Regions from separate parts of the Rouxiella sp. S1S-2 genome, predicted to be linked through region 2. Evidence: predicted binding sites of a transcription regulator. Region 2 holds the regulator's gene; each other region holds the start of a gene.

The links. The regulator ArgR, encoded in region 2, controls arginine synthesis, uptake and breakdown. The targets are predictions, from matches to a motif close to ANTGAATAAAAATACANT.
Region 1: argF (ornithine carbamoyltransferase) is a predicted target of ArgR. The motif match lies at 3,524-3,541, and genes of this name have one in related genera.
Region 3: argA (amino-acid N-acetyltransferase) is a predicted target of ArgR. The motif match lies at 7,942-7,959, and genes of this name have one in related genera.

The regions. Positions count from the first base shown of each region.
Region 1 covers NZ_WFKL01000001.1:4,907,218-4,918,189, forward strand. The annotation lists gene GA565_RS22440 (valine--tRNA ligase) at 1-2,119, shown strand, start outside; gene GA565_RS22445 (GNAT family N-acetyltransferase) at 2,282-2,797, shown strand; gene rraB (ribonuclease E inhibitor RraB) at 2,943-3,404, opposite strand; gene argF (ornithine carbamoyltransferase) at 3,565-4,572, shown strand; gene GA565_RS22460 (alpha-amylase family glycosyl hydrolase) at 4,730-6,550, shown strand; gene GA565_RS24695 (hypothetical protein) at 6,615-6,758, shown strand; gene pyrB (aspartate carbamoyltransferase) at 6,798-7,733, shown strand; gene pyrI (aspartate carbamoyltransferase regulatory subunit) at 7,744-8,205, shown strand; gene ridA (2-iminobutanoate/2-iminopropanoate deaminase) at 8,288-8,674, shown strand; gene GA565_RS22480 (circularly permuted type 2 ATP-grasp protein) at 8,987-10,423, shown strand; gene GA565_RS22485 (alpha-E domain-containing protein) at 10,417-10,972, shown strand, end outside.
Region 2 covers NZ_WFKL01000001.1:742,138-753,109, reverse strand. The annotation lists gene GA565_RS03535 (DNA-binding protein) at 129-494, opposite strand; gene GA565_RS03530 (helix-turn-helix transcriptional regulator) at 1,146-1,481, shown strand; gene mdh (malate dehydrogenase) at 1,497-2,435, opposite strand; gene argR (transcriptional regulator ArgR) at 2,899-3,369, shown strand; gene yhcN (peroxide/acid stress response protein YhcN) at 3,940-4,203, shown strand; gene mpl (UDP-N-acetylmuramate:L-alanyl-gamma-D-glutamyl-meso-diaminopimelate ligase) at 4,353-5,735, opposite strand; gene fbp (class 1 fructose-bisphosphatase) at 5,904-6,908, shown strand; gene ppa (inorganic diphosphatase) at 7,083-7,613, shown strand; gene GA565_RS03495 (gamma-glutamylcyclotransferase) at 7,718-8,068, opposite strand; gene GA565_RS03490 (translocation/assembly module TamB domain-containing protein) at 8,071-10,972, opposite strand, start outside.
Region 3 covers NZ_WFKL01000001.1:1,195,165-1,206,136, forward strand. The annotation lists gene ptrA (pitrilysin) at 1-1,078, shown strand, start outside; gene recB (exodeoxyribonuclease V subunit beta) at 1,078-4,626, shown strand; gene recD (exodeoxyribonuclease V subunit alpha) at 4,626-6,506, shown strand; gene argA (amino-acid N-acetyltransferase) at 6,583-7,908, opposite strand; gene amiC (N-acetylmuramoyl-L-alanine amidase AmiC) at 8,133-9,383, shown strand; tRNA gene GA565_RS05530 (tRNA-Met) at 9,493-9,569, opposite strand; tRNA gene GA565_RS05535 (tRNA-Met) at 9,621-9,697, opposite strand; tRNA gene GA565_RS05540 (tRNA-Met) at 9,790-9,866, opposite strand; gene mltA (murein transglycosylase A) at 10,089-10,972, shown strand, end outside.

The DNA.
Region 1 (10,972 bases), 4.2 Mb from region 2:
CGGTAAAGAAGTTCTTCTGCCGCTGGTAGGTCGCCGTATTCCTATCCTCGGTGACGAACACGCCGACATGGAAAAAGGCACCGGCTGCGTAAAAATCACCCCTGCCCATGACTTTAACGACTATGAAGTTGGTAAACGTCACGGCCTGCCGATGATTAACATCCTGACTTTCGACGGCGACATTCGCCAGACCGCTGAAGTGTTCGACACCAAAGGCGAAGAAAGCGACGCGTGCAGCAACGAAATTCCTGAGCAGATCCGTGGCCTTGAGCGCTTTGCCGCGCGGAAAGCCGTCGTGGCCGCGTTTGACGAGCTGGGCCTGTTGGAAGAGATTAAACCTCACGACCTGACTATTCCTTATGGCGATCGCGGCGGCGTGGTCATTGAGCCGATGCTGACCGACCAGTGGTATGTGCGAACTGCACCGTTGGCCAAAGTGGCGGTTGAGGCGGTTGAGCAAGGCGAGATCCAGTTCGTACCTAAACAGTACGAAAACATGTATTTCAGCTGGATGCGCGACATTCAGGACTGGTGTATCTCTCGCCAGTTGTGGTGGGGTCACCGCATCCCGGCCTGGTACGACGCCGAGGGCAATGTTTTCGTCGGCCGTGACGAAGAAGAAGTGCGCCGCGAGAACAACCTTGCCGCAGACGTGGTTCTGAGCCAGGACGAAGACGTGCTCGACACCTGGTTCTCCTCCGGCCTGTGGACCTTCTCGACGCTGGGCTGGCCAAACGAGACGCCGGATCTGAAAGCCTTCCACCCATCAAGCGTGGTAGTGAGCGGATTTGACATCATCTTCTTCTGGATTGCCCGCATGATCATGATGACCATGCACTTCGTGAAAGACGAAAACGGCAAACCACAGGTTCCGTTCAATACCGTTTATATGACTGGCCTGATCCGCGACGACGAAGGACAGAAAATGTCCAAGTCAAAAGGTAACGTTATCGATCCCCTGGATATGATCGACGGTATCTCGCTGGAAGACCTGCTGGAAAAACGCACCGGCAACATGATGCAGCCGCAGCTGGCGGAAAAAATTCGCAAGCGCACCGAGAAGCAGTTCCCGAACGGGATTGAACCGCACGGCACCGACGCCCTGCGCTTTACCCTGGCGGCGCTGGCCTCAACCGGTCGCGACATCAACTGGGACATGAAGCGTCTTGAAGGCTACCGCAACTTCTGTAACAAACTTTGGAACGCCAGCCGCTTTGTGCTGATGAATACCGAAGACCAGGACTGTGGCCTGAACGGCGGCGAACGCCAGCTGTCTCTGGCGGACCGTTGGATCCTTGCCGAATACAATCGCACGGTGAAAATCTACCGTGAAGCGTTGGACAGCTATCGCTTTGACCTGGCGGCCAGCATTCTGTATGAGTTCACCTGGAACCAGTTCTGCGACTGGTATCTGGAGCTGACCAAGCCGGTCATGAACGGCGGCACTGAAGCACAGCTTCGCGGCACCCGTAATACGCTGGTTGAAGTACTCGAAGGCTTGCTGCGCCTGGCGCACCCAATTATTCCGTTCATTACCGAAACCATCTGGCAGAGCGTTAAACCGCTGAAAGGCATCACCGCAGACACCATTATGCTGCAACCTTTCCCAGAGTTTTCGGCCGACAAAGCCGATGAAAGCGCATTGGTCGATCTCGAATGGATCAAGCAGGCAATCATTGCTATTCGTAACGTGCGTGCCGAAATGAACATTGCGCCGGGTAAACCTCTCGAGCTGCTGTTGCGCGGTGCCAGCGCTGATGCACAGCGTCGTGTAGAGCAGAACCTGAGCTTTATCAAATCACTGGCGCGTTTGGAATCAATCACCGTGCTGGCGGCGGGCGATAAAGGACCGGTTTCTGTGACTAAGCTAGTTGAAGGTGCAGAGCTGCTGATCCCGATGGCCGGTTTGGTAGATAAAGAGGCCGAGCTTGAGCGTTTGACTAAAGAGATAGCCAAGCTGGATGCAGAAGTCGAACGCATTGAAGCCAAGCTCTCAAACGAAGGCTTTGTGGCGCGTGCGCCAGAAGCTGTAGTCGCTAAAGAGCGCGAAAGACTGCAGGCCTGTGCCGAAGCCAAGATTAAGATTCAGGAACAACAGGTTACCATCGCCGCGCTGTAAGCAACGCTGAGTCGGTAATGTCTAACAACGGTGGAGTGAAAGCTCCACCGTTTTTTTTAGAATTGCAAAAATCAGCGCCACGCGGTATTAAATGCAAATGATTAAAAAAACGACGCCGACATTCTATGAAAATTCACTCCATGAAAATTTTGAGTTATTGATATGACGACAGCTGTGATCGACTCAACACAACAAGATGTCGTGGTGCGACGCATCACCTGTGATGACAATGCCGCGATCGCCCAGGTTATTCGTCAAGTATCCGCCGAGTTTGGCCTAACCGCCGACAAAGGCTATACGGTAGCCGACCCCAATCTGGATATTCTTTGCGAAATTTACAGTCAGCCACGCAGTGCCTACTGGGTTGTAGAACTCAACGGCAAGATAGCGGGCGGCGGCGGCGTTGCCCCGTTAATCGGTGAAGCCGACGATATCTGCGAACTGCAGAAGATGTATTTTATGTCCAGCCTGCGCGGGAAAGGCCTGGCCAAGCGACTGGCGCTGCAGGCCATGGCCTACGCGAAAGATCAAGGTTTTACCCGCTGTTATCTCGAAACCACCGCCAGCCTGACCCAGGCCATAGCGCTGTATGAGCATCTCGGCTTTGAACACATTGACGGCGCGCTCGGCAGCACCGGTCACGTTGACTGCGAAGTCACCATGCTGAAACCGCTTTAACACCATGCTTATGCAATAAAAAAGCCGGCTAAGCCGGCTTTTTTATTTCTACTTCATGCCCTAAACTCGGTCTTTAATCTCGCGAGCTAAGGTGAACCTGCTTCCAACGCCTTATCGCCGACGCGCAGCAGATTAATTTAAAGACTTAGTGGCGTTTGCCGTCGTCGTCTTTATCAACAATGTTTTTAGGCGCAGCGTGTTCGTCTTCTTCTTCGTCGTCTTCATCATCTTCATCGTCGCCGTCTTCGCCGTTCGGGTCTTCAAAGTAAGTGCCCCAACCGTCGTAGTTCACGCCGTTGGCTTCTGCCAGTGCTACCAGCTGCTCAACCTGCGTGTCGATGAGTTCTGCATTAAGCGCCACTTCGCTTATCACATCACAGCACATCACCACCGAGCCGTCTTCAATTTCCAGCTCTTCTGCGTCTGTCACTTCATAGCCCAGCTTGAAGGCCTCTACCGCTGCTCGCTCCAGAACGTCGAATTTCTCACAGGAGAAATGATGCTCGATAGTGTAAAGCGCGTCAGGATCGCTGCCGTCTTCCAACAGCTCTTCAATGATCAAGCGGGTCTCATTACGTTGTTCGTCTAGCAATTCACGGTTTGCCATGCCTCTGTCCTCAATCAATATGACGTTTAGACGCTATTTTCACACAGCAGACGGCTTGCCTCCACTATAAACGACAAAGTTTTTATTTGGGGGTTGTAATTGCATATTCATACATATAAATTGAATTTTAATTCATTAGATAAGTTTCGGAGATAGACACATGAGTCTGTTAAGTAAACGCCATTTTCTTAGGCTGCTGGATTTTACCCCGTCAGAAATTGACACCTTGTTAACGCTCTCCGCCGAGTTAAAAACTGCCAAGAAAAACGGCAGCGAGAAGCCTTACCTCAAAGGGAAGAACATAGCGCTCATCTTCGAAAAAGACTCTACCCGCACCCGATGCTCTTTCGAAGTTGCCGCTTATGATCAGGGCGCACAGGTCACCTACCTCGGCCCGAGCGGCAGCCAGATTGGCCATAAAGAGTCGATGAAAGACACCGCGCGCGTGTTGGGCAGAATGTACGACGGTATCCAATATCGCGGTTTTGGCCAGGAAATTGTCGAAACGCTGGCCGAACATGCGGGCGTGCCGGTCTGGAACGGACTGACTAATGAATTCCACCCTACCCAACTTTTAGCCGATCTGCTGACCATGCAAGAGCATCTACCGGGCAAAACGCTGGGGCAAATGTCGCTGGCGTATTTGGGCGATGCGCGCAACAACATGGGCAACTCGCTGCTTGAAGCGGCGGCACTGTGCGGCCTGGACCTGCGTCTGGTTGCACCCTCAGCCTGCTGGCCCGATGCCGAACTGGTCGCAAGCTGCCAGCAATTGGCTCAGCAAAACGGCGGGTCTATAACCCTTACTGAAGATATCGATGCTGGCGTCAAGGGCGCGGACTTCCTCTACACTGACGTTTGGGTCTCAATGGGCGAACCCAAAGAAGTGTGGAAAGAACGCATCAATCTGCTGCGGCCTTACCAGGTGAATATGGCGATGGTGGCGAAAACCGGCAATCCTGCGGTTAAATTCCTGCACTGCCTGCCTGCTTTCCACGATGACCAAACCACCCTTGGCCGCCAGATGGCAGAAGAGTACGATTTGAAAGGCGGCATGGAAGTGTCTGACGAAGTGTTTGAGTCGACGCTCAGCGTGGTATTCGATCAGGCTGAAAACCGCATGCACACCATTAAAGCCGTAATGGTTGCCACCTTAGGCACAATTTGATCAAATCCTCTTTCCAGCCCGTTGGCACCGGCCGACGGGTTGCCGCTGCCCCCGTCATGAGTGCACTTTTACTTTCCTTTACCCCTCGCCCCCCGGTTTATCAACTAACCTTTTATAAAGTTAATCTTTTATCATGTGAATAATAAAGGAAACGGTTATGGGTGCAGTGAATCCTGAGTTCGTGCTTCGCCTGGAAAGCTTGCTGAGCAGGGTCTATCCCAAAGAACACATTGGCGATCTGATAAAAAAAATCCTGCACCTCGGCGAGAAATGGAACTACGGTGCGCATCGTTCACAGCAGTGGGTCGACGGCACCAATATTTATCTCATCACCTATGGCGACACAATTTCGCAACCGGACAAGCCGCCGCTCGCCACGCTTAATCACTTCGCCCACCAGCACTTAAGCGACAGCATCAGCGATATTCATATTTTACCGATGTACCCTTACAGCTCCGACGACGGATTCAGCGTCATTGACTACCGGCGCATCGACGACCATCTCGGCGGCTGGAGCGACATTCACCACCTTGCCGCCAACTTTAACCTGATGTTTGACTGTGTTATCAATCATATATCCCGCTCAAGCGACTGGCTGAAAGGCTACATCAACGACGAGCCTTACTACCGCGACTATTTCATCGAGGCCAATCCGGAGCTGGACTACAGCCGCGTCGTGCGTCCTCGCGCCTCTCCGCTGCTGACGCCGTTTATCAAAGCCGACGGCACCGAACTGTATTTGTGGACCACGTTTAGCGAAGATCAAATCGACATCAATTTTAAAAATCCACAGGTGCTGCTCGAAAGCATCGATGTCATATTGCAATATGCGGCAAGCGGCGGGCAGTCGATTCGCCTTGATGCCATTGGCTACATTTGGAAGGAAATGGGCACCACCTGCATACATCGGCCGCAGGCGCATAACATCATCAAGCTGTGGCGCACTATTCTCGACGAGGTGATCCCCGGCACGCGCATCATTACCGAAACCAACGTGCCGCACCACGAGAATATTAGCTACTTTGGTGAAGGCGATGAAGCGCACATGGTTTATCAGTTCGCCCTGCCGCCGCTCACGCTGCACGCCTTCCTGCGTCAGGATACCCGCACGTTGACCCAGTGGGCGCAGGGCCTGAACGCCGAAGCGCACTATCCCAAGACCACCTATTTTAACTTCCTCTCCAGCCACGACGGCATTGGTTTACGCCCCACCGAGACGTTCCTTGATGACAACGAACGAAAATATTTGGCACAGGAGACGCAGCGCAAAGAGGGGCGAGTCTCCTATAAAGACAACGGCGACGGCACCCATTCGCCGTATGAGCTGAATATTAATTATCTCAGTGCTATCACCGAAGTGGACGACAGCATTGAGCTTAAGGCGAGCAAGTTTCTGGCCGCGCAGGCTTTGTTGCTATCGTTTATGGGCGTTCCGGCGATTTATATTCACAGCCTGCTCGGCAGTGAAAACGACCTTGAAGGCATGCATCAGTCCGGCCTGAGTCGACGGATAAACCGCAAGAAACTCCAGCTCGATGAGGTTGAAAAAGAACTGACGCAGCGGGGATCACTGCGGTCTGTCGTGTTTAACGGCATCAAAAAACTGATCGCTATTAGGCGTACACGCCCGGCGTTTTCTCCTCAGGCCGGTCAGCGGGTGTTTGAACTGGGTGACAAACTGTTTGCCCTGGAGCGTTATGACCCCAAATCGGAGAACCGTATCAGCTGTATTTTCAACATCAGCGGCCAATCGCAGACTTTTAAACTGGCTGTTGAAGGTAAAGACTTGATTGCCGGCGAACCGTTTACCGGCCAGATGCGCCTTCAGCCGTGGCAGGTGGTGTGGATAGAGCATAAGCTTAAAGCGCCAGAGCGACTGGGCAGACTGCGCCGCTGGCGGAAAAAGATTTTTATCTCGCTAAAAAGGTCTGAAGCCAACCGATTGCTTACTGGCCGTCCCCGTAAAGCAAAAAGGTGAAGCTACCCTCTTGCAGGCAGGATTCGTGCGCGTATAATGCGCCACAATTTGCCGGGAGACTGACATGAAAAACGACACCACACTGCGCTTCGATGCTTCATCGAACCCTGTGCCTGTAGGCGGCGTTCAGCCGTTGTCTCTCCCAATGATTTTGCAAATGCCGGTAGTTTTGCAAATAAAAAATCGATCGCTGAAAGCCCCTCATTGAGGGGTTTTTTTTTGTCTGTCATCGTAAAGGAGAGCGACAATGGCTAATCCGCTGTACCAAAAACACATTATTTCAATTAACGATCTCAGCCGTGAAGAGCTGGAGCTGGTGTTAGACACGGCCGCCAGTTTAAAAGCCAATCCACAGCCTGAGCTGTTAAAACATAAGGTGATAGCCAGTTGCTTTTTCGAAGCGTCCACCCGTACCCGCCTGTCGTTCGAGAGCGCTGTCCATCGCCTTGGTGCCTCTGTCGTGGGTTTTGCCGACGGCAGCAATACCTCTGCAGGCAAGAAAGGCGAGACGCTGGCAGACACTACCTCGGTTATCAGCACGTATGTCGATGCGATTGTAATGCGTCATCCGCAGGAAGGGGCAGCGCGTCTGGCGACCGAATTCTCCGGCGGCATTCCTATCCTCAACGCCGGTGACGGTGCTAACCAGCATCCGACTCAGACCCTGCTCGACCTGTTTACGATTCAGGAAACGCAGGGTCGCCTCGACAACATTAAAATCGCCATGGTCGGTGACCTGAAATATGGCCGTACTGTGCACAGCCTGGCGCAGGCGCTGGCGAAATTTAACGGCAACCGTTTCTACTTTATTGCGCCGGACGCGCTGGCCATGCCGGAGTACATTCTCAATCTGCTCAAAGAGAAAGGCATTGAATACAGCCTGCATGAAACCATTGATGAAGTGGTGCCAGAGCTGGATATTCTGTATATGACGCGCGTACAGAAAGAGCGTCTGGACCCGTCGGAGTATGCCAACGTCAAAGCGCAGTTTATTTTGCGCGCCGCCGATTTAGCCAATGCCCAACCCCATTTGAAAGTGCTGCACCCGCTGCCGCGCGTTGACGAAATCACCACCGACGTTGACAGCACGCCCTACGCTTTCTATTTCCAGCAGGCCGGTAACGGGATTTATGCCCGTCAGGCGTTGTTGGCACTGGTTCTAAACGCAGACACCGCACAATAAGGAGCACACCATGACGCAAGATAACAAACTCCAGGTAGAAGCCATTAAATGCGGCACGGTTATTGACCATATTCCCGCGCAGATTGGCTTTAAGCTGCTGTCATTGTTTAAACTGACCGAAACCGATCAGCGCATCACCATCGGTCTGAACCTGCCCTCAAACGAGCTGGGTCGCAAAGACATTATTAAAATCGAAAACACCTTTCTGACCGAACAACAGGTTAACCAGCTGGCGGTGTATGCACCTCATGCCACGGTAAACCGTATTGATGATTATGTGGTGGTGAAGAAGCTGCAGCCGAGCTTGCCCGACCGCATCGAGGGGGTACTGCGCTGCCCTAATGGTAACTGCATCAGTCGTTTTGAGCCGGTCACTTCCAGCTTTGCCGTTAAGAATCGCCACGGCGAAGTCCATTTGCAGTGTAAATACTGTGAGAAAGAGTTCGAACATCAAGTTGTTTTGAACAACTAATAGAGGGAGATTTTGGGGATGCTTTCTCCCTCCCTGCTCCCTATACTGTCAGGACAATTTTTCATCTCAGCAAGGAAACATTATGTCTCGCGAAATCAGCACAGAAAACGCACCAGCGGCAATTGGTCCTTACGTCCAGGGCGTCGATCTCGGCAGCATGATCATCACTTCCGGCCAGATCCCTGTTGATCCAAAAACCGGCAACGTAGCCGAAGACATCGCTGCTCAGGCGCGCCAGTCACTCGAAAACGTGCAGGCCATCGTCGAAGCCGCAGGTCTGAAAGTCTCCGATATTGTTAAAACCACCGTTTTCGTTAAAGATCTCAACGACTTCGCCACCGTTAACGCGACCTATGAAGCATTCTTTACCGAGCACAGTGCTCCTTTCCCAGCGCGCTCATGCGTTGAAGTTGCTCGTCTGCCTAAAGACGTTAAAATCGAGATTGAAGCTATCGCCATTCGTCGCTAAGCCTCCTTTTCGATATTAAACAGGTCAGCCTCGGTGCTGGCCTTTTTTATGCCGCATCCCCCTCTCTCCCGCCCCTCGCGGTACCCGCACTTGTGAATGCTTCATCAGCGACCATACTGATAAATGACGCACTTTTTTGGCTCATTTTTAGCTAATACGCGCCTCGTTTCGCACTATAAAAGCGCGATACCCCCTCTATTTATGCGATTTTCCCAGTCTTTTGCACGCTGGCACAGTTTGTGCGTGTTGATTTAGGCGTAGTCAGAATTTTGTTATGCACGAACCCTAGCCTGTTATGTCAGTGAGGTGATGATGATCAATATTGACCTACTCGATTCACCCTTTTTTGATGAAATGTTAATGGCTGAAGGGAAGCACCGCAGCCATTATCAAGCCTACTGGCAATGGTTACAGCAGGCCGATCAACAGGCCGTTCAGCGCAAGAAAGAGGAAGCTGCGCTGTTGTTTCATCGGGTGGGGATTACCTTTAACGTGTATGGGGATGACGACGGCGCCGAGCGTCTTATCCCGTTTGACAGCGTGCCACGCATTATTCCGGCCAAAGAGTGGCAAATGCTCGACCGTGGGATCCGTCAGCGGGTGCAGGCGCTTAACTGTTTCTTGCATGATATTTATCATGACCAAAAAATTCTCAAGGCAGGCATAGTGCCGGCCGAGCAGGTATTGGCGAACGAACAGTATCAACCCTGCATGCAGGGCGTTAATCTGCACCGTGATACCTATGCGCACATTGCCGGAACCGACATGGTTCGCGGCGGCGACGGTGAATATTACGTGCTTGAGGACAATCTGCGCACCCCGTCCGGCGTTTCCTACATGATGGAAAACCGCAAAATGATGATGCGGCTTTATCCAGAACTGTTTAGTGAACAACGTATTGCCCCGGTTTCTCGCTACCCTTCTTATCTGCTGCAAACACTGCGTGAAAGCACACCGGTGAACGACCCTACGGTGGTGGTGTTAACGCCGGGCCGTTTCAACAGCGCCTACTTCGAACACAGCTTCTTGGCCCAACAAATGGGCGTTGAACTGGTTGAAAGCGTTGATTTATTTGTGAAAGAAGGCGCTGTATTTATGCGTACTACTGCCGGTCCCTGCAAGGTTGACGTGATTTATCGCCGCCTCGACGATGCGTTCCTCGACCCGCTGGCTTTCCGCGCTGACTCGATGCTCGGTGTACCGGGACTGCTTTCGGTTTACCGCACCGGCGGCGTGGTGCTGGCGAACGCCATCGGTACCGGCGTGGCCGACGACAAGTCTATCTACCCTTATGTACCGGACATGATCCGCTTCTATTTGTCGGAAGATCCCATACTGAATAATGTGCCAACCTGGCAGTGCCGCAAAGAACAGGACCTCTCCTACGTGCTTGCTAATCTAGAAAAAATGGTCGTCAAAGAGGTTCACGGTGCGGGTGGCTACGGCATGCTAATTGGTCCAAAAGCCAGTCAGGCAGAGATTGCTCACTTCCGCGACCTGCTCAAGGCACGTCCGGAAAACTATATTGCTCAGGACACACTGGCGCTTTCAACCTGTCCCACGTTTGTTGAAGAAGGCCTGGCACCGCGCCACATTGACCTGCGCCCCTTTGCATTAACCGGTGCCGAGATACGCCTGGTGCCGGGCGGACTAACCCGCGTGGCGCTGGAAGAAGGCTCGCTGGTGGTTAACTCTTCTCAGGGCGGCGGCACTAAGGACACCTGGGTTTTGGAGGATGACGCATGCTAAGCAGAACGGCCAGTGAACTCTATTGGATGGCCCGCTATCTTGAACGGGCTGAAAACATGGCTCGCCTGATGGACGTCACCAACAAACTGTCGATGATGTCTATCCGCGATAATAATCATGACCTGCTGGTTCCTTTACTGCTTACCGGCACTCAGATACTTTTTAATGATACCTATCAGCAAGTTACGATGAATAACCTGCTGAATTTCTTTGCACTCGACCCCAATAATCCCAGCAGCATTTACAGCTGCCTGCAAATGGCCTGGAACAACGCCCATGCGGTGCGCGGCAGTCTGTCGTCGGAAGTCTGGGAAAGCATTAACGCATCGTGGATTGAGATGAAAATAATCCGCCGTCAGGGCGTAGGCACGGCGGGGGCAGACAGCTTCTTCGACTGGGTGAAAGAGCGTTCACACCTGTTCCGCGGTGCCATGTTTGGGACGTTGCTGCGCAGCGACGCGCTGTATTTTATTCGCCTCGGCACCATGCTCGAACGCGCAGACAGCACCGCCCGCCTGCTCGAAGCCAAAAATCAGTTGCTCGACGCTG
Region 2 (10,972 bases):
TTAACTCATAGAAATAACAGCAAAAATTTATACATGCTTATGCTGTACGCTCTACAATTAACACATAAGATGACACATTTACATCAACAGCCAATTAAAAAAGGGTGATAAAGCGTTCAATTAAAATCTTAATAAATACTTTTATTGGAAACATTCAGCCTATTTATCATTTCGGTCATACCTTCACGCACAATAAAGGTAATAATCATATTTCGCTCTTCTTCACGTAGCTGTTTATAACTTTCGATCCAAATGGCCAAAGGATCCTGAAAGGTTGAGTACAGATATTCTGCAGACTGCTCATTCAGTGCCAACTTTGAGGCTGCTTTTACCGGCAAACTTTCAACATGATATTCCACACCTCTTCCCTGAACACCAAAGCGCCGACGTCTCAGCCAGTTTTGTCGGCGAGCCATATTATGAACTCCCTGTGTTGTCGAAGGGAGGCCGGTAAAACTAATCAGTTCTTTAGCAGAAAACCACTCTTGATTCATAAAGTCACTCTCTAATTAATACAGGAGAATAATAATTGAAAATAACACCCTGCATATTTGGTTGATTATTTTTGTTCTTGCGAAGCCAATGAAGAAAAGCCTTTACATTGAATGCTAACTTATACCACTACACAGTACCACTGTGCATCTATAAATTAAAACACCATTACTTAAGCTTTTGTGATGAAATATTTTTATGGATAAAATGTAAATCGAGCAACTTATTTACCACCACAAGATAATTAATTTTTAATATTAAAGTATTTATTAAATTAAAACATAACATATTCAATAACATGCATTGTTAAAAAATTATTTATGCGGCTTAATTTATTAGAAAGGAAAACGGAAGTTAAACAATTTAATTGTGCTCGTACGCTCTTAATAAAATCCATTAATTCAAATATCACTTTCTAATAATCTCGACTTGACCACATAAACCCTTAAATAACAGCCAGTTATTGAATATCAAAACATGAACTAGTAGTTTGTATAATTCGTTCATTTAATGATGAAAAATAATTGTTCTTTTTGAGAAAGGCGTTTGAACAAAGTACGAAAATTTGCTCTTATATGTTTCCTAATAGAATATTGAAAACACCCTATTATTTAGGAAGTAAATTTGCCGGCTCATTATAAAAGGGAGCGACTATGTTTTTACGGAAAGAAGATTGGCACCACGCTGATATCATCGCATCATTGCATAAACAGCGAACGACTCTGGCAGCCTTATCGCGATCTGCAGGATTAAGTTCTTCAACTTTGGCTAATGCACTTTCACGCCCGTGGCCAAAGGGTGAATGGATAATTGCAAATGCGTTACAATTGCACCCGTCGGAAATTTGGCCGAGTCGATATTTCTGTCCGAAAACTGACGAATTGCTTGAAAGAAAAATGCGAATTAAAGCGCATCAGCCCAGGGCAACAACTAGCGCAAAAAGTACACCGCCGAAAGAGTTTCCGGCGGATAATGAGGAACAGGGGTAAAATTATTGTTATGGATTAGTTGTTAATGAACTGCTCACCTAGTTCTATATCCTTACGCAGAACGTCCAACATCGAGTCCAGCGCCTGTTGTTCAAATGCGCTTAACTTGCCGAACTCTTTGAGTTCGGCGACCCCATTTTTACCCAGTAATATCGGCTGAGCAAAGAAACGGGTGTATTCGCCACTTCCCTCTACGTAAGCGCACTCAACAATACCGGTTTTACCCTGCATTGCGTGCACCAGTGAAAGGCCTAACCGCGCCGCAGCCTGCCCCATAGAAAGCGTTGCCGAACCGCCGCCTGCCTTGGCTTCAACAACTTCAGTACCTGCATTTTGAATATGTTTCGTGAGCTCAGCCACTTCACTGTCGGAGAACGTAATACCCGGTACCTGAGAAAGCAGAGGCAAAATAGTTACCCCTGAATGGCCGCCAATAACCGGTACTTCTATATCTTGAGGCTGTTTTCCTTTTAACTCGGCAACAAACGTATTGGCACGCAGCGTGTCCAGCGTGGTTACACCAAACAGTTTATTCTTGTCATAGACGCCGGCTTTTTTCATGACCTCGGCCGCTATGGCCACCGTAGTATTGACCGGATTGGTAATAATTCCGATGCAGGCCTGGGGACAGGTAACCGCAATCTGCTGCACTAAATTACGCACAATGCCGGCATTAACATTAAAGAGATCCGAACGATCCATGCCAGGTTTACGGGCAACACCGGCAGAAATCAGAACAACGTCTGCCCCTACTAACGCGGGGGTTGCATCTTCCCCGCAGAATCCTTTGATTTTAACAGCGGTTGGTATATGGCTGAGATCTACCGCCACACCCGGAGTGACGGGGGCGATGTCATACAGAGAGAGTTCAGAGCCAGCTGGCAATTGGGTCTTAAGTAGAAGAGCGAGGGCCTGTCCGATACCACCTGCGGCGCCAAGGACTGCAACTTTCATCCTATACTCCTTTTTAAATGACGTTAAAAATACCGCGCATTCATTCACTTAATAACCTTAGTAAACAGCCGTATTAAAAACAAACGGCTTATAGAGAGATTGCGAGCTGGCGCAGAATTTAAAATAGGGCGCTATCGATGTGCTTTGATTATTTTGTTTTTCTTATCATTGAGATAAAACGAAGGGATACCACCAAGCCGAAGAAAAGTAACCATCTAATTTTAGTAAATTAAATGAAAAGAGGATTTATTATCAACTAATGGTTATTTTATTAAAATAATTTTAATATTAGCGCCTGTGCTAATTCATTCATTCGGCATATTCATTTAAGTTAATAATTATGAAATAAACCTGAACCTATAAAAGTTAACTCTTTCTTGCTTAATTTCCTTTTGCAGGATTGCATAAAAATGCAAATATATGCATAATCAACGCACTATCATCGTGATTCTATGGGTGCAAAATGCGTAATCCTGCTAAACAGGAAGATTTAATCAAAGCTTTCAAGGCTCTCTTGAAGGAAGAGAAGTTCAGCTCTCAGGGTGAAATCGTTGTCGCACTGCAAGATGATGGCTTCGAAAACATCAATCAGTCCAAAGTTTCGCGCATGCTGACCAAATTTGGTGCGGTAAGAACGCGCAACGCCAAGATGGAGATGGTGTATTGTTTGCCGGCAGAAATTGGGGTTCCCACTACCACCAGTCCGCTTAAAAACTTGGTACTGGATATCGACTACAATGATGCCGTGGTTGTCATTCGCACCAGTCCGGGTGCTGCGCAGCTTATCGCCCGCCTGCTAGACTCATTGGGTAAGTCAGAAGGCATTCTTGGCACCATCGCAGGTGACGACACCATTTTTATTACCCCGGCACGCAAGTTTACTGTCAAACAACTTTACGATGCAATTTTAAGCCTGTTTGAACAAGAGCTGTAATAGTTCAGGGTCGCCGCGCATCGCGCCGGCTGACCCAATATTCTTCCCTCGTCCCACAGTACCCTCGTGTTATTCGTCACTTCCCAGCTTAAGCAGCATAATCATCTGATAGATATCGCACATATAGCTAAATCAACTTAACAAATTGATTTAAATAATGTTTAGGCGCAGTCGCTCGATAAATAATCATCTATTATGCTTTTTGGTTATAAAAAAGGCAATAAGTGGGCTTTTAACACCCCTAAAAACTATTAGCAAACTATTAATATTTTACGTTATTAGATGTACACTTGTTTTCGTGATGTGAATCACATTGAGTTAAGGCATCACAACCTTGTTATAAGACGAGATTTGAATATCCATTCAAATGCCGCCGATAAAACGGATTTATCGCTGCAAAAATTCTGCATTATGTGCACAAACCTCCGTTCGCAAGACTCACGCGACCCCGTTTGGCATAACGCCCTTTTTTACAGTTCTGATAAGTCCATCAATTAAACCGTGTGACCGTCTTCACCTGCAATTTTTACCGTCAAGACAGGTCGTGCAAAGGTAAATGAGGAAATTATCATGAAAATCACTACAGCTATTGCCGCATTGGCTCTCTTTTCTGCCGTATCGTTCGGCGCTTCTGCTGCTCAACTCGTGACAAATCAGCAGGCTGAAAACCTGCAGTCTGTCGGCACAATCAGCGTAAGTGGTATCGATGGCGTGCCTAGCGATATTCGCCAGCAGCTTTCTCAGAAAGCAGACAGCCAAGGGGCATCGTCTTATCGTGTCATCGAAGCACGTAATGACGGTAACTACCACGCGACTGCCGAAATTTATAAGTAACAACGAAATATTGGCGAGAACGGCTTTACCCTAATAATTTGAATATAAACAATTAATACGCCGTTCTCTGGCGCTACCGAACCCTCGTCGTCCTGTCCGACGACACCCTTTTGCCCTCGCTTGCGAGGGCTTTTTTTAGGGTTTAACGCTTACTTCCGGTTAGCCGCAGACTCAGCTTTTTTTTCAAGCGCCGCCAGTAATTTACTGTGGATCCCGCCAAAACCACCGTTGCTCATCACCAGAATATGGTCGCCCGGCTGAGCCGTCTTGACAATCATGTCCGTCAGCCCGTCAACGTCGGCATGCCAGTGCGCCGGTTGAATACAGCGTTCGGCAACTTCAGCCACCTGCCACGGGATATTTTGCGGCTGCAGCAGGAATACCTCATCAGCACGTCCCAAAGAAGGGGCCAGTTCGTTTTTGCTCATGCCCATTTTCATGGTATTTGAACGAGGCTCAAGCACGGCAATGATCCGCGCAGTGCCGCCCACTTTGCTACGAAGAGCAGCCAGTGTCGCCAGAATAGCCGTAGGGTGATGGGCAAAATCGTCATACACGCTCACGCCGTTGGCAATACCACGAAGCTCCAGACGACGACGCGCATTGATGAACCCGTCCAGCGCCCTGCAAGCATCGGCAGGATTAACCCCCACGTGGCGCGCGGCGGCAACGGCCATCAGGGCGTTGTGCATATTATGTTCACCCACCAGCGACCACGAAACCTCGCCGGCAACTTCGCCGTTAAGCATGACCTGAAACTTGCTGGCGTCCGGCGTGGTTTTCTTGGCATTCCAGGTGCAGCCGTCACCGGCAAATTCCTGTTCGCTCCAGCATCCCATCGCCATAACCTGTTTAAGCGGCGTGTCGTGCTCGGGCAGAATGATTTTACCCTGTCCCGGAACCAGCCTGACCAGATGATGGAACTGTTTCTGAATCGCCTTTAAGTCATCGAAAATATCGGCATGATCAAATTCGAGATTATTAAGGACAAGCGTACGCGGGCTGTAATGAACAAATTTGGAACGTTTGTCGAAGAACGCACAGTCATATTCATCAGCTTCGATGACCATGAATGGGCTATTGCCCAAGCGCGCAGACACATCAAAATTGCCCGGTACGCCGCCAATCACATAGCCTGGCTCGTAACCGCACTCTTCGAGGATCCACGTCACCATGCCCGCAGTGGTGGTTTTGCCATGTGTACCGGCGACGGCAATCACCCAGCGGCCTGGAAGTACGTGGTCGTGAAGCCACTGTGGACCCGAAACATAAGGGATACCCTGCTCGAGTACCGCTTCAACGCATGGATTGCCTCGCGTCATCGCATTGCCGATGACAACCAGGTCTGGCTGCGGGTCTAACTGAGTGGGTGAGTAGCCCTGAATCAACTCAATTCCCTGACTTTCCAACAACGTACTCATCGGTGGATAGACGTTGTCGTCCGATCCGGTTACCTGATGTCCCTGTGCGCGGGCCAGCATTGCCAGTCCGCCCATAAACGTGCCGCAAATCCCAAGAATATGAATGCGCATAAATTTTCCATTATTGCTCTTAAGTCAGTGGCTATTCTAACGCTCAGAATCCTCCAGAAGAAATGGATTTGCCTATGATCCGTCCATATATTTGGGCTAAACTGCTTACGCTTCTGTAAAAGATTTATTAAAAATCGGTTACTCATCCTAGGATTCAGGGAACGTATCATGAAAACGTTAGGCGAATTTATTGTTGAAAAGCAGCAAGATTTTCCACATGCCACAGGCGAGCTTACTGCGCTACTCTCGGCAATAAAACTTGGTGCCAAGATTATTCATAGAGATATCAACAAGGCAGGTCTGGTAGATATACTCGGCACCAGCGGCGTTGAGAACATTCAGGGCGAAGTTCAGATGAAACTCGACCTGTATGCTAACGAAAAGCTCAAGGCTGCAATGAAAGCGCGCGGCGAAATTGCCGGCATCGCGTCTGAAGAAGAAGACGAAATTGTTGTCTTTGAAGGTGAACGCGCAAATAATGCGAAATACGTGATCCTGATGGACCCGTTGGACGGCTCGTCCAACATCGACGTTAACGTTTCAGTCGGCACTATTTTCTCTATTTACCGCCGTACATCACCACTGGGCCAACCGGTTACCGAAGCCGACTTCCTGCAGCCGGGCAGCCAGCAGGTTGCAGCGGGCTACGTGGTTTATGGGTCATCCACCATGCTGGTTTACACCACCGGTGCTGGCGTTCACGCATTTACCTATGACCCGTCTTTAGGCGTATTCTGCCTCTCCCACGAGAAAGTCATGTTCCCGCCAAAAGGCTACATGTACTCCATCAACGAAGGGAACTACATTAAATTCCCTAAAGGCGTTAAAAAGTACATCAAATACTGCCAGGAGCAGGACGAAGCGTCCGGCCGCCCTTACACCTCACGCTACATTGGCTCTTTGGCTGCAGATTTCCATCGCAACCTGTTGAAAGGCGGCATTTACATTTATCCAAGTACCGCAAGCCATCCTCAGGGCAAACTGCGTCTGCTTTACGAATGTAACCCAATGGCCTTCCTTGCCGAACAGGCTGGTGGTAAAGCCAGCGACGGTAAAAACCGTATTCTGGACATCGTGCCTACCAAGCTACATGAACGCGCGCCGTTCTTCGTCGGCAACAGAGACATGGTTGAAGATGCTGAACGCCTTATCAAACAGTACCCTGACGAATAAAAATCCAAGCTGGGCTGTTTGCTAAATTACTTTTAAGTACCCAAACTCCGGGGTGGCATGATGCCGCCCCGATTCTTTTTTAGGAAAAAACGGACCATGAAAAGGCGGGAATTCCTGTCGGAGTTGGCTATAATGTCCGGCACTCCATTTCTGGTTCAATAAAGGAAACCAACAATGAGCTTACTCAATGTACCGGCTGGCAAAGACATGCCAGAAGATATCTATGTTGTTATCGAAATTCCGGCCAACGCCGATCCAATCAAATATGAAGTAGATAAAGATACCGGTGCACTTTTTGTTGACCGTTTCATGTCAACGGCGATGTTCTATCCGTGCAACTACGGTTACATCAACCACACTCTGTCTCTTGATGGTGACCCGGTTGACGTTCTGGTTCCGACCCCATACCCGCTGCAACCAGGTTCAGTTATTCGCTGCCGTCCAGTTGGCGTATTGAAAATGACTGACGAATCGGGTGAAGATGCGAAAGTTGTTGCGGTTCCACACACCAAGCTGAGCAAAGAATACGATCACATCAAAGATGTGAACGATCTGCCTGAGCTGCTGCGTGGCCAGATCACCCACTTCTTCGAGCAGTATAAAGCGCTGGAAAAAGGCAAATGGGTTAAAGTTGAAGGTTGGGACAACGCAGAAGCGGCGAAAGCCGAGATTGTTTCTTCATTCGAGCGTGCTAAAGCAAAATAAGGCCGCTGCCTGCTTTGCTTTGTCGCAAAAAAAACACCGCCCGTTGGGCGGTGTTTTTTTACCGACTTTATACTTAACTGACGAAGACGACCCTTACCTTTTTCTCACTTATCTTCATCCGCACGTTTGAGCCAGTCACCACCCTTAATACGCTCTACTCCCTCGAGAGAACGAATATACAGATAGATCCAGGCACTGCCGTACGGCGTGGAGATTAGCTCACGACGGTAATCTTTGGTGTTACTTTTCAGCTCGTCAAGCTCAGCCATAATGGATGAGTTGATGCGGTAAACTTCGCAATAGATTTTCCCTTCCCCGGGAACTGCTGCCGGATAATGCCCCAAATTATAAAGGGCATAGCCGTCAAGCTCGTGGTCACCCAACCACTGAGCGTTTGTCATCCAGTGACTATTACCCTGCTTGCGTCGTAAACTGCCGTAGACAATTATTCGCATGGTTAAAACTCAAACTGATAGAGCAAATCTAATGCCTGATCTATGCCAGACACCGCTTCCAGATACAATTTAGGCATTAAACGATAGCGCAGCGTCAGGGTCGCCAGTGAGTCAAAAATACCCACTCCGTACTTAACTTGCAGCCCAGGCAGGACATAACCACTGACCACAACCTGAGAGCTGTCCCCAACGCCCTGCGTATCCAGCGCCAAATTACTGACGCCAAATGCCTCACCGATTTTACCCACAAGTTTGCCACTTTGTGCAACCCCCATGCCGATAAGCATTGAAGTCATGGCGCTACTGTCGGCTCCCGAACTGTCGAGTCCCTGTCCGCGTAACAAATAAGACAGCGCTTCTTCCTGCGACATGGTCGGGTCAGAGAAAACCTCAAGCTTAGGCGCGTCTGCTTCACCGGTTACCCGCACACCTGCCACCACGTCATTTTCGGTGGAATCCGGATTACGGATGGCCTCGAGGTTGAGCAACGGCTGGTCTGCCGGACCCGAGAACAACAGCTGGCCTTTTCTGACAATGAGGTCTTGCCCGTAGGCGTGGAACCGACCGGAAGGAATATCAATCTGGCCGTTTAATCCTAACCCACGTTTGTCCTGTTGTACTTTGAGTGCGCCTTTCAAGCGCGCTTTCAGACCAAAGGCATCGAGTCGAACATCATCTCCGATGTTCACCACAAGATTCGTGTTGATAGGTATCGAGGTCGATGCCGGAGCTATCGGCTGATGCTGGTTATTTAGCATAACCTCATCAGACGAGACGCCAACCGCGCTCTCCGGAAGCTCCTGAACCGTAATACGCGCCCAGGGAATATCAACCCTACCGTTCAACGAAAATGCCTGCGGTGTAGCATCAAACACTAGATCGGGTGAGACATCAAGCCGAACCATTGGTGGAACCGATACCCTAACCTTATCTCCCTTCGCCGCGATACGCGCACGCCAGTTATTTGGCTCACTCCAGTCTGCATTACCGTCAAGCGCCAACTGCCCGTGGTTGGTCCTGATGACCCCCGCAAGCAGCGATGACATACCGTTGAAATTAATGTTCAAATTGGCGTTAGTGATATCAAACGGCATAAACTGCGCATCAAAATCTACATCGGTCAGCGCCAGCTTGCCGTAAACCTGCGGCATTTTAGCATTCCCTGCCACGCGTAAATTGGCATTGAGTATGCCGGAAGCTTTTTCACCGTCCATAAGCGCCGGCTGCAAAATACCCATAGAGATGCGAGTGATGTTGACGTTACCGCTGAGATTACGTTTGCCCAATGGATCGGCAATCTGAATCTTGCCATCAAGCTGACCATTGTTGGCAATTTTGATTAACCAATCAAGATTCGCGCGACCGTTTTGCAGTGCAGCATTAAGGTTAAGCGTATCGAAAGCCACGGGCAGAGGATTGCCCTGCACAATCTGCTGCACTTTTACCCCTTTGCCTACCAGCGACACGCTGGCCTGCGGCAAACCACCCTGCGCCTTCCAGGCAACGTTGGCCTTGCCGCTGAACTGCCCAGCAAGCTGGGTATCGTCGGTCAGGAAGGGTTTTAGCATTGCCAAATCAAAGCGATTAAGCACGATGCTGGCCTGCCCGCTGGCACCGGCGTCGATGGTCGTCGGCACACAAACGTCGGCATTAGGGTTCTGCCAACAGTGAGGACCTATGGTCACACGCTGCTCGGTATTAAAGTAGGTCAAGGCAATCGGACGCGTTAGACGCCACTCGCCCACCGGCGTATCAAACAGCGTATTGCTGATAGTGCCTTTCCACTGCTGCGTTTTGCGTTCAAAACTTCCGTTCAGCGCCAGACGCCCGCTGACCGGTTTACCGCTCACACTGAGGTTAAGCTGATGCTGCTTTTCATTACCTTTGGCATCGAGTGTAATGTCGCTAATATCCAGCGCATCCTGCTTGAGTTGCTGAACCTTAACCGCCAGCGTGCCCTGTATCTGGTCACTTGACGTCACATCCCCCTTAATGTTGACACGGCTGACGCTCATAGCCTGCCATTTCAGATTACTGGCCGTTAAATCAGCCAGCACCTGCGGCGCTTTCAAATTACCGCGTAGCTGGATCATGCCTTTAACAATCCCCCCCAGTCCCGGCAGTGCGCCGTCGAGGTGAGGCGCATCGACGTTGGCATCCAGCACCCATTTGTCGCTAAGCTTGCCCTTAACGTCGAGGTTATTGCGGCCGAGTTCAAGATGCAGCTGCGGAATATCCCACTGGCCGTAGCTGTTGCCACGCAGATTACCGCGGGCCTTCACCAGATTCTTTTTAACGTTACCGTCGAGTTCGAGAGTAGGAACCTGAAGCTGCCAGGTGCCGCCGTACAAGCTGCCGCGCATGGCAATCTTGCCCTGCAGTTTGGCCGGCCACTCCGGCCACTGTTTGGCAGTATCAATGCCGTTCAGGGTCAGCAAAGTATTCCAGCTTACCGCCTTGCTCCAGTCCACCACGCCGGTCAGGTCGGTATTGCCCTGTAGCGCGGCCAGTCGCAGTAGCGTCAGTTTAAATTGCTCAAGGTTACCTTTACCGTCTACTGAAAGGTTGGCCGAGGGCAGTTGTTCACCGCTGAAGCTGGAGCGAAGAGACAGCGCATAGTCCGTTGCCTTGCCGCTGAACTTCATAGTAAAGCCTTTCACCTGATACTGCGGCGTACCGGTCAGCGGCCACTGCAGCGCGTCGCTTTGCAAATTCAGGTCAATCGGCAGTCCAGCTTGTGCCAGCTCGGTTTGCACCGCTAACTGAGCGCGCACTGGCCCTGAAAGGTTTACGCCGACTTTTAACTGATTTCGCAGCTCACCGCCGACGGTCAGTTTTATTTTCTCGCCCTTCAAGGGATCGATATTGACCGCGGTATTCACGGTCATATCGACCGGCCAGTTA
Region 3 (10,972 bases), 450 kb from region 2:
GGAGTTTAATGCCAACGGCTTTACGGACCATCTTCCCGATTTGCTGAGCGAACTGGTTGAACAGTATCCAAAGATAGTGCCCACGTCCGAGCAACTGGAACAGGCCAAATCTTGGTATCTGGAGCGCCTGGCAGCCGCAGATAAGGGTAAAGCCTTCGAGCTGGCGCTGCAGCCGGTACAGTTGATCTCCCGACTGCCTTACAGCGAACGTGAAGTCCGCGAAAAGATGGTCAAGGGCATCACGCTGCAGGAGGTTATCGATTATCGCAAAAGCTTGCTTGATAAAGGAGCGTTGGAAGTCCTGGTAATGGGCAATATGACGGCGCCTCAGGTTGAAAAAATGGTCGATAATATTAAGAGCAAAATAAAACCGCAGGGTACTCAGTGGTGGCGTGGCAGCAGCATCATCGTTAACCATCGTCAAAAGGTAAATATGCAGCGAGTGGGCACCTCGACTGACTCCGCGCTGGCGGCAGTCTATGTGCCGGTCGGCTATGATGAAGTCCGAAGCATGGGCTATTGCGCTCTGCTGGGGCAAATTATTCAGCCTTGGTTCTACAGCCAACTGCGCACTCAGGAACAGCTCGGCTATGCGGTGTTTGCTTTCCCGATGCCGGTGGGCAAGCAGTGGGGAATTGGATTCTTGCTGCAAAGTAACAGCAAGCAGCCCAAATATCTCTACCAGCGCTATCTGGCATTTTACCCTCAGGCTGAACAGCGGCTGCGAGCCATGAAGGACAACGAGTTTGCTCAGTACAAGCAAGGGTTGCTGAACGAAATGCAGCAGCGTCCGCAAACCATGGGCGAGGAGGTCGGGCGATTTGGTGAAGACTTTAGCCGTGGTAACGACAAATTTAACACGCGTGAAAAAGTGATTGCCGTGATTGAGGGGCTGACGCAAAAAGAGCTGGCAGACTTCTATCATCAGGCGGTTATCAGCCAAACCGGCTTTGCCATGCTTTCGCAGGTTTCTGGCAATGACAGTAAAACGCCAGAGTACGCCGCCCCTGCGGGTTGGAAAACCTATCCAACAACCTCAAGTTTACAAAAAACCTTTCCACATCAGGTTAATAAATAATGAAAGAAATTATCCCGCACAGGCTCGATCCTCTCACTTTGCCGCTGTCTGGCGAGAGACTGATTGAGGCTTCTGCGGGTACCGGAAAAACGTTTACGCTGGCTTTGCTCTACCTGCGGCTGCTGCTGGGGTTGGGTAAGGAAGCGGCTTTTTCCCGCAGACTGACTGTAGAAGAAATTCTGGTCGTGACGTTTACCGAGGCGGCAACCGAAGAGCTGCGCGGGCGTATACGCAGCAATATCCACGAGCTGCGGCTGGCCTGCATTCGTGGTGAAAGTCATAACGCGGTGCTGACCATGTTGATGACTGAAATCGCCGATTTGTCTGAGGCGGCCTCAACCCTGTTGGCTGCCGAGCGACAGATGGACGAGGCGGCGATTTACACCATTCACGGTTTCTGCCAGCGCATGCTGATGCACAATGCGTTCGAATCCGGCATTCTTTTTGAACAAACGTTGATTCAGGATGAACTGCCGCTGCGCCGTCAGGCCTGTGCGGATTTTTGGCGGCGCTACTGTTATCCACTGCCTTTGAATATTGCACGCGCGGTGTCGCAGGAGTGGAGTGGGCCGGAAGCGCTGCTTGCCGACCTTTCCTCTTATCTTCACGGCGAAGCACCACAGTTGCGCTTTCCCCCTGATAGCAATGAAACGCTTGAAAGTCGTCATCAGCGGATCGTTGACAGAATTGATGATATTAAACAGCAGTGGCGCACGGGCGCCGCTGACTTTGAGCGTGAAATCACCCAATCCGGCGTCGACAAGCGAAGCTACAGCAGTCGTTATCTGCCTAACTGGCTGGCCTCTGTCGGTGATTGGGCCTCTCAACCGACCGAAAGCTACACGTTGCCGAAAGAACTTGAGCGTTTTAGGCAATCGACACTGTTTGAGAAAACAAAGAAAGGGCAGCCGCCAGAACACACCGTTTTTAATGCTATAGACCTTCTTTACGAAGAACCACTGAGCATCCGTGACCTGGTGATTGCCCGCGCGTTAGATGAAATACGTCGGTCAATTGCCGAAGAGAAGCGCCAGCGCGCCGAGATGGGATTTGATGACCTGCTAAGTCGCCTTGATAACGCACTGCGTCAGCCTTCGGGTGAGCTATTGGCTCAGGCAATACGTCAGCGTTATCCTCTGGCAATGATTGATGAATTTCAGGATACCGATCCGCAGCAATATCGTATCTTCCACTGCCTCTACGGTAACCAGCCTGAGTGTGGGTTACTGCTAATCGGTGACCCCAAGCAGGCGATTTATGCGTTCCGCGGGGCTGACATCTTTACCTATATGCGTGCACGTTCCGAAGTGAGTGCTCATTACACCATGGACACCAACTGGCGTTCGTCGGTTTCTATGGTAAAGAGTGTCAATCAGCTATTCTCGCGGCTGCCGTCACCGTTTTTGTTCTCGGAAATCCCCTTTATTTCGGTGCAGCCTGCGCCTAAAAATTCCGCCCTATGCTTTGAGCTGGAAGGAGAAAAACAGCCCGGGCTGCAGTGTTGGCTACAGCCTGGTGAAGGCGTTGGCGTAAACGATTATCAGCAGTTTATGGCCCAGCACTGTGCTGCGCAGATTCGTGACTGGCTCACCGCCGGTCAGCGGCAGCAGGCGTGGCTGGTGTCTGGAGACAAACGTCGTCCCGTGCAGGCATCTGATATTACTATCCTTATTCGCAGTCGCCGCGAAGCCGCTCTTATTCGTGATGCGCTTGCGGTGCTCAATATTCCTTCGGTTTATCTCTCAAATCGCGACAGCGTTTTTGATACACCTGAGGCCATGGATGTACTTTGGCTGCTGCAGGCCGTATTGACGCCGGAGCATGAGAGAACATTGCGCAGCGCTATGGCAACCGGCCTGATGGGGCTGGATGCGTTGACTCTGGATGCGTTAAGTCAAGACGAGCTCGCATGGGACAAGCTGGTGGACGAGTTTGACGGCTATCGCCAACGCTGGTTGCAGCGGGGCGTACTGCCGATGCTCAAAGGTCTTATTTTAAGCCGCCATATTGCCGAAGACTTGCTGGCTAATCCCGGAGGGGAACGTCGACTCACCGATCTGCTGCATTTGGGCGAACTGTTGCAGGAGGCGGCGGCGCAACTCGACAGTGAACACGCCGTCGTGCGCTGGCTGGCTCAGCAAATAGCGCAACCAGACACACAGTCACAAAGCCAGCAGCTGCGGCTTGAGAGTGATAAACACCTTGTTAAAGTTGTCACTATCCACAAGTCAAAAGGGCTGGAGTATCCGTTGGTCTGGCTGCCCTTTATCAGTAATTTCCGTCAGCAGCAGAAAGGTCTTTACCATGACCGTACCAGCTTCGCGGCACTGCTTGATTTGAGTGAGGATGAACAGAGCCTACAGTTGGCAGAAGAAGAGCGACTGGCGGAGGATTTACGTCTGCTGTATGTGGCACTCACCCGATCGGTTTATCACTGTAGTCTCGGCATTGCGCCATTGATGCAGGGTAATCGCAAAAAACAGGGTGATACTGATATACATCTCGGTGCGATGGGTTATTTGATTCAAAACGGACAGGCGGGTGATGCAGGCTATCTTGCCGAGTGTTTACAGACTCTGGCTGATGAAAATATTGCTGTTTCACCTGCCGGTGGTAATGAGCAAACGGTGTGGATCCCGCCGGTTGTTGAGTCTTCACAGCTTGTCGCAGCGCAGGTAAGCCGCACTATTGCTGATTTTTGGCGAGTGACCAGCTATTCGGGTTTACAGCAGCACGGGTCGGCGCTGGCTCAGGATCTTTTACCGAAGCTGGATGTTGACGCCGCCGGCGAACAGCCGCAGGACCGCGAGCCGCAAATGACGCCACACAGTTTCCCTCGTGGTGCAGGGCCCGGGACTTTCTTGCACAGTTTGTTTGAGGAAATCGACTTTAGTCAGCCGGTAGAGACATCTTGGTTGCAAGAGATGCTGGAGGCTCAAGGCTATGACGCCGCATGGCTGCCCGTGTTGGAAGAGTGGGTCAATGCGGTATTGAGCACGCCACTTGACGACCATGAGATGTCGCTTAGCGCATTGGATCCTTCACAACACCAGTCCGAACTGCAATTTTATTTGCCGATTGATGGGCTGCTTAAATCCGAGCAACTTGACGCCCTGGCGCGTGCGCACGACAGCCTTTCTGCGCAGTGTCCGCCGTTAAACTTTCAGCAAGTGCGTGGCATGCTAAAGGGTTTTATCGACCTGGTTTACTGTTGGCAAGGGCGTTATTACCTGCTCGACTACAAGTCCAACTGGCTGGGAGAAGACAGCAGTGCCTATACGCAGTCAGCCATGGAAAATGCGATGGCTCACCACCGGTACGACCTTCAATATCAACTTTACACGCTGGCCCTGCATCGCTATTTGCAGCACCGGTTAGCAAACTATAACTACCAACAGCATTTTGGCGGTGTCATTTATCTGTTTTTGCGCGGCGTAGATGCCGAGCATCCTAACAACGGCATTTTCCGTCACCGCCCCAGCGAGGAATTTATTAAGTCGATGGACGCGCTGTTTAAAGGCCTGCCTTTGCCGCAGGAGGTGGCGTAATGATTTCACTGTATGAACAGGCAATGGCGCTGGGTGCGCTGCGGGCGCTGGACGTGCAGTTTGCGCGCATGGTGGCGGGCGAGAATCCGGCGATGATGCTTGCCGCTGCCAGCCTCAGTGCTGAAGCAGGGCGTGGTCACGTGTGTTTACGCCTTGATGAACTGCAGCCTGATCGGCTTTTTGAAGGTCGTTTTCCGGCATTAGCGAATGCGATGTGGTTAGCGGCCGACGAGCCCGATGAGTCCGCCTGGCTTGAACTGTTGCAACAGCATACGGCGGTGAGCGACGGAACTCACGCTACGCCGCTGGTGCTGCAACAGCAGCGTCTGTATCTGCAAAGAATGTGGCAGGATGAAGGCCAGGTTGCCGCGTTTTTCATTGATGAAAACACCTCGCCACAGATTGATTTTATTGAGAAAAATAGCGAAATTTTCGTGGATGAAGTGCGGCTGCGTCAAGTGCTTGACCAGCTGTTTGGCCCCGCCAGTATGGACGACATTGACTGGCAGAAAGTCGCTGCCGCCGTGGCCGCGACCCGTCGTATTGCCATTATTTCTGGCGGGCCGGGTACCGGTAAAACGACAACGGTGGCCAAACTTTTGGCCGCGTTGGTGCAACTTAATCCCGAGAGCCGCTTACGTATCCAACTGGCAGCCCCAACCGGTAAGGCAGCAGCAAGATTGACGGAGTCACTGGGGCAGGCCAGCCAAAGGCTTGAGCTTACTGAAGCTCAGCGAGCGCAGTTCCCCGATGAAGCTTCAACGCTCCACCGCCTGCTCGGCGCACAGCCTAATAGCCAACGAATGCGTTATCATCGGGGAAATCCGCTACATATTGATGTGCTGGTGGTCGATGAAGCCTCAATGGTCGACCTGCCGATGATGGCCCGACTGATCGCGGCGTTGCCTGCTCAGGCACGCGTTATTTTTCTTGGTGACCGCGATCAGTTGGCTTCGGTAGAGGCTGGCGCGGTGCTGGGCGATATTTGCCGTTTCGCCGAGCAGGGTTACAGCCAAGCGCGCGCCGCACAGTTGGCGCGTTTAACCGGCTGCCCGCTTCAAGGCACTGAACGTGAACATCCTGCCAGCGTGCGCGATACGCTTTGCTTGCTGCGTAAGAGCTACCGCTTTGATGCCGAGTCGGGCATTGGTCTGCTAGCCGCCGCGGTTAATTCCGGCGACAGCCACGCAGCCCGCCGGGTGCTGTCGCAAAATTTGCCCGACGTGGCCAGTTTCCCGCTCAATGAAACGGATGATTTTCAATCATTGCTCAATGCCTGTGTGGCGGGTTATCGCCCCTACTTGCAGGCGGTGGTTAATGCCGCGCCACCTGCCGATATACTGAAGACTTTTAGCGAATTTCAGGTGCTTTGTGCCTTGCGTGAAGGGCCGTTTGGCCTTGCTGGATTAAATGAGCGCATCGAGCAACTGCTGCAGCGTCAGGGGCTAATTCGTCGCCCAACTGCACTGGGCGGGCGTTGGTATGCAGGAAGGCCGGTCATGATCAGTCGCAATGACAGTGCCCTTGGGTTGTTTAACGGGGATATCGGCATCGCCCTACGCAATGAGTTAGGTGAGCTGAGGGTTTATTTTCAGCTGCCCGATGGCCAAATAAAGTCTGTACAGCCGAGCCGTCTGCCGGTGCATGATACCGCCTATGCCATGACGGTTCACAAGTCGCAGGGGTCGGAGTTTGAGCACACGCTGTTGGTGCTGCCTAACCATTTCTTACCGGTATTAACGCGAGAGCTGGTTTATACGGCCATTACCCGCGCCAAGCGAAAACTGTCGCTTTATGCCAGTGAAAAGGTATTAGCCAAGGCGATTAGTACGCCTACGCAAAGGCGTAGCGGCCTGGTTGAGCGGCTGACCTCTCGCTAACGGTAGCGGCAAATGATAAAAAAGGCGGGATGATAGTCATTCCGCCTTTTTTGTCTCTTATTTGACCGTTTGGCCATTAAAGATCTGCTATCAGGATTTTTGAACGTCGCTGGTAGTTGTACATCTCTTGTTTTTGAATCGGTAGAACGTCGACGTCGGCGGGCTTGAAGCCGCGTTCCTGGAACCAGTGGATACTGCGCGTGGTCAGCACGAAGAGTCGGGTCAGGCCCATCTGCTTGGCATGGCTGGCTACGCGTTTAAGCAGCATTTCACCGCGCGACGAGCTGCGATAGTCGGGATGCACAGCCACGCAGGCCATTTCCCCAATCTTTTCATCGAGAAACGGGTAGAGCGCCGCGCAGGCAATGGTGAGGTTATCGCGTTCGATAATAGTGAATTTATCGATTTCCATTTCCAGCTGTTCGCGGGAGCGACGTACCAGAATACCCTGCTGCTCCAGCGGACGGATGAGTTCCAGAATTCCGCCGATGTCGTTTATCGTGGCACGACGCACCTGTTCAGCACTCTCCATCACCACCTGCGTGCCAATACCGTCGCGCGAGAACAGTTCCTGAATAAGCGCACCGTCTTCCTGATAGCTTATCAGGTGGCTGCGGCGCACGCCGCTGCGGCAGGCTTTAACTGCACCGCGCAGGAAGCGCACGGTCTCAGACTGGTAGTCTTTCCGCTCTTCAATTTTCTCAATGAAATCCTGCGCTTCATTCGGGAAAAGTTCCGAGATAATGTTGTCTTCGCTGTCAATAACGCCCTGTTCGGCGCTAAAGCCGATCATTTTTTCTGCCTTGAGCTTTATAGCCAGTTGGGTGGCAACTTCTTCAGAAACCAGATTAAAACTTTCGCCAGTGACTGATACTGCAACCGGACCCAGCAAGACAATCGCGTTGCTGTCGAGTTGGCGATGAATTGCCTCTTCATCGATGCGACGAATGCGTCCGCTGTGGCAATAGTCGATGCCGTCGTCTACGCCCAATGGCTGCGCGATAATAAAGTTGCCGCTCACCACGTTAATGTGCGCGCCCTGCAGCGGCGTATTATTGAGACTCATTGAGAGCCGCGCGGTGATATCAAGCTGCAAAAGGCCCGCAGCCTGCTTCACTAACTCCAGAGCTCTGGCGTCGGTGACGCGGGTGTTTTTATGATAAATCGGCTCATAGTTATGCTCAGACAGGTTAGTGTCGATTTGCGGACGTGCGCCATAAACCACAACCAGCCTGATGCCCAGACTGTGCAACAGCCCGATGTCATTGACTATGTTTGTGAAATTCTCATGTTCGATGGCCTCACCACTGAGCATGATAACGAAAGTCTTACCCCGGTGAGCATTAATGTAGGGAACTGAGTGGCGAAAACCCTGGACCAGTTCAGTGCTTCGTTCCTTCACGGCAAAACCTCTTTTGCATTTTTATTCGTAATTTTTGTATTTTTATTCTTTTATGACCCTGTGGCAAGTAAGAAATCTCTGTTTTTGAAATTCAATTATTTCTAACAATCAAAAAACTGAAAAATCCTGACAATACAAAGGATGACAGGGGAGGGGCGATTCGTTAAAGTTCGTCCTATTGCGTTTTGTTACTTTTACTCATCTTTTGATATCTTTGAGACTACATGCCTGACGAACAACATAATTCTCGCCGACGTCTTCTCCTGCAGGGCGTTGCAGCATCATGGTTGTTGAGCGTAACACGCGTGGGTGCTGCAGCCAGTTCGCACGTCGTTGCGGTACGCGTTTGGCCATCATCTACTTATACCCGTATTACGCTGGAGTCGAGCCAGCCGCTCAAGTATAAGCAGTTTATGTTACAAGATCCGCATCGCGTGGTGGTCGATATTGAAGACGTTCAGCTCAACTCGGTGCTTAAAGGGTTGGGTGAAAAGATTAACGCGAGTGACCCTTATATTCAGCGGTTACGGGTCGGGCAGTTCGATAAATCCACGGTACGGCTGGTTGTGGAGCTCAAGCAAACCGCAGCACCACACCTGTTTACTCTTCCGCCCGTTGCAGAGTTCCGCCATCGTCTGGTCGTCGATCTTTATCCTGAGAAGAACAGCGGCGGTGAACAGGACGATCCGCTGTTGGCACTGTTAGAGGATTACAACCGCGGAGACGTGGCGAGAACGCTCCCGCCCGAGAAAAAGAAAGACGGCAAAGCAGGGCACGAGCGCCCGCTGGTGATTATGCTCGACCCGGGTCACGGCGGCGAAGACCCGGGGGCGATTGGGAAATATAAAACGCGTGAGAAAGACGTGGTGCTGCAGATTGCCCGGCGTTTGCAAAAGCTCATTAAGCAGCAGCCCAACATGACGGTTTATATGACCCGCAACGAAGATATTTTTATTCCGTTAAAGGTTCGCGTCGCCAAGGCGCGCAAACTGCGTGCCGATCTGTTTATTTCGATTCACGCCGATGCCTTTACCAACCGCGCAGCGCACGGCTCCTCAGTATTTGCGCTCTCAACCAAAGGCGCAACCAGCGCGGCCGCGCGTTTCCTGGCGCAGACTCAGAATGAGTCAGACAGCATTGGCGGGGTGAGTAAAAGCGGCGACCGTTATCTTGACCATACTTTATTTGATTTGCTGCAAACGGCGACGGTCACCGACAGCCTGAAATTTGGTAAAGAGGTGCTCACGCGCATCGGAAAGGTCAATCATCTGCACAAGCATAAAGTCGATCAGGCAGGATTTGCGGTATTAAAAGCCCCCGATATTCCGTCGATTCTGGTAGAGACGGCTTTTATCAGCAACGTCAATGAAGAGCGCAAATTGAAGACCAGTCATTTTCAACAGCAGGTGGCGGAATCGATTTTGGCAGGAATTAAAGCCTATTTTGCTGAAGGCGGTATGTTGGCAAGGCGCTAAGCAGGGGATTCAACGCTCGGTGGCGTATCCGTTTCTCTAAATTGCAGGCAAAAAAAAACACCCTGATGGGTGCTTGTTTTTAACAGACTTTATATAAAATTCAGTAGATTGGTTGCGGAGGCCGGATTTGAACCGACGACCTTCGGGTTATGAGCCCGACGAGCTACCAGGCTGCTCCACCCCGCGTCCGTCTACTACAGTCTGTTACTTCTCACTACTTTAATGCTTTCAGTCAGTTGGTTGCGGGGGCCGGATTTGAACCGACGACCTTCGGGTTATGAGCCCGACGAGCTACCAGGCTGCTCCACCCCGCGTCCGTTTACTGCTGACTTACTCTACACTATATACGCTATTAAATCACGTACTTATCGAACGCATTTCCAATTCTTATCAAACAACATCGAATTGGTTGCGGGGGCCGGATTTGAACCGACGACCTTCGGGTTATGAGCCCGACGAGCTACCAGGCTGCTCCACCCCGCGTCCGATGGAGGCGAACTATACTCCCCACGCTAAATGTTGCAACCCCTTTTTGTATTTAATTGAGATAAAGCAGTTTATTGCTCCATTTTTGCGCATTGTGCTGCTAATTTCTGCCATTTTGCGTTAAGGCTTTTTTTTGTTTGGCACAATTCCCTTCCCTTCCCCCCTTTGTTATCGTTCTCGTTTAAATATTCCCCTTCCCCAGAGCAAGAGAGTGCATTAATGAAAGGACGTTGGACAAAGTATTTGCTGAGTGGACTGGTGATCGCCATTTTAGCCGGCTGTTCATCACGGCCCACCGACAGGGGACAGCAGTATAAGGATGGGCGACTCGATAATGCGCTCGAGTATGTTAATGAGCCTAACGCCACCGGCAAGCCAGTAAATGCCAGAGATTATGCGGATCAGGTGTTGGAGGTGCAGTCTGCATCCTCTTCTCTTTATAACCGTAACACCAGTACCTATAAAGCTATTGAGCAGTGGGTCCGCTCAGGTGCCGATACGCGTACGCTGAGCCAGCATGGTTTGAGCGCTTACCAGATGGAAGGTGCGGATAATTTCGGTAACGTGCAGTTCACCGGTTACTACACGCCGGTAGTACAGGCGCGTTACACGCCGCAGGGCGAGTTCCAATATCCGCTGTACCGCATGCCGCCAAAACCTCGCGGTGGCCGTTTACCCGACCGTGCAGCCATTTATTCGGGGGCGTTAAGCAGTAAGTATGCCGTTGCCTATACCAACTCGCTGATGGATAACTTCATGATGGAAGTGCAGGGCAGCGGCTATGTTGACTACGGTGACGGTCGTCCGCTGATGTTCTTTGGCTACGGCGGTAAAAACGGTCATGCCTACCGCAGTATCGGCAAGGTGCTTATCGACCGAGGTGAAGTAGCGCGTCAGGATATGTCGATGCAGGCTATACGCAACTGGGCCGATGCCCACAGCGCGGCAGAAGTGCGAGAGCTTCTTGAGCAGAATCCGTCATTCGTCTTCTTCAAGCCCGAACCTTTTGCGCCAGTAAGAGGCGCGGCGGGTGTGCCACTGGTGGCTAAAGCGTCGGTAGCGTCTGACCGTTCGCTTATCCCAACCGGTACCTCGCTGCTGGC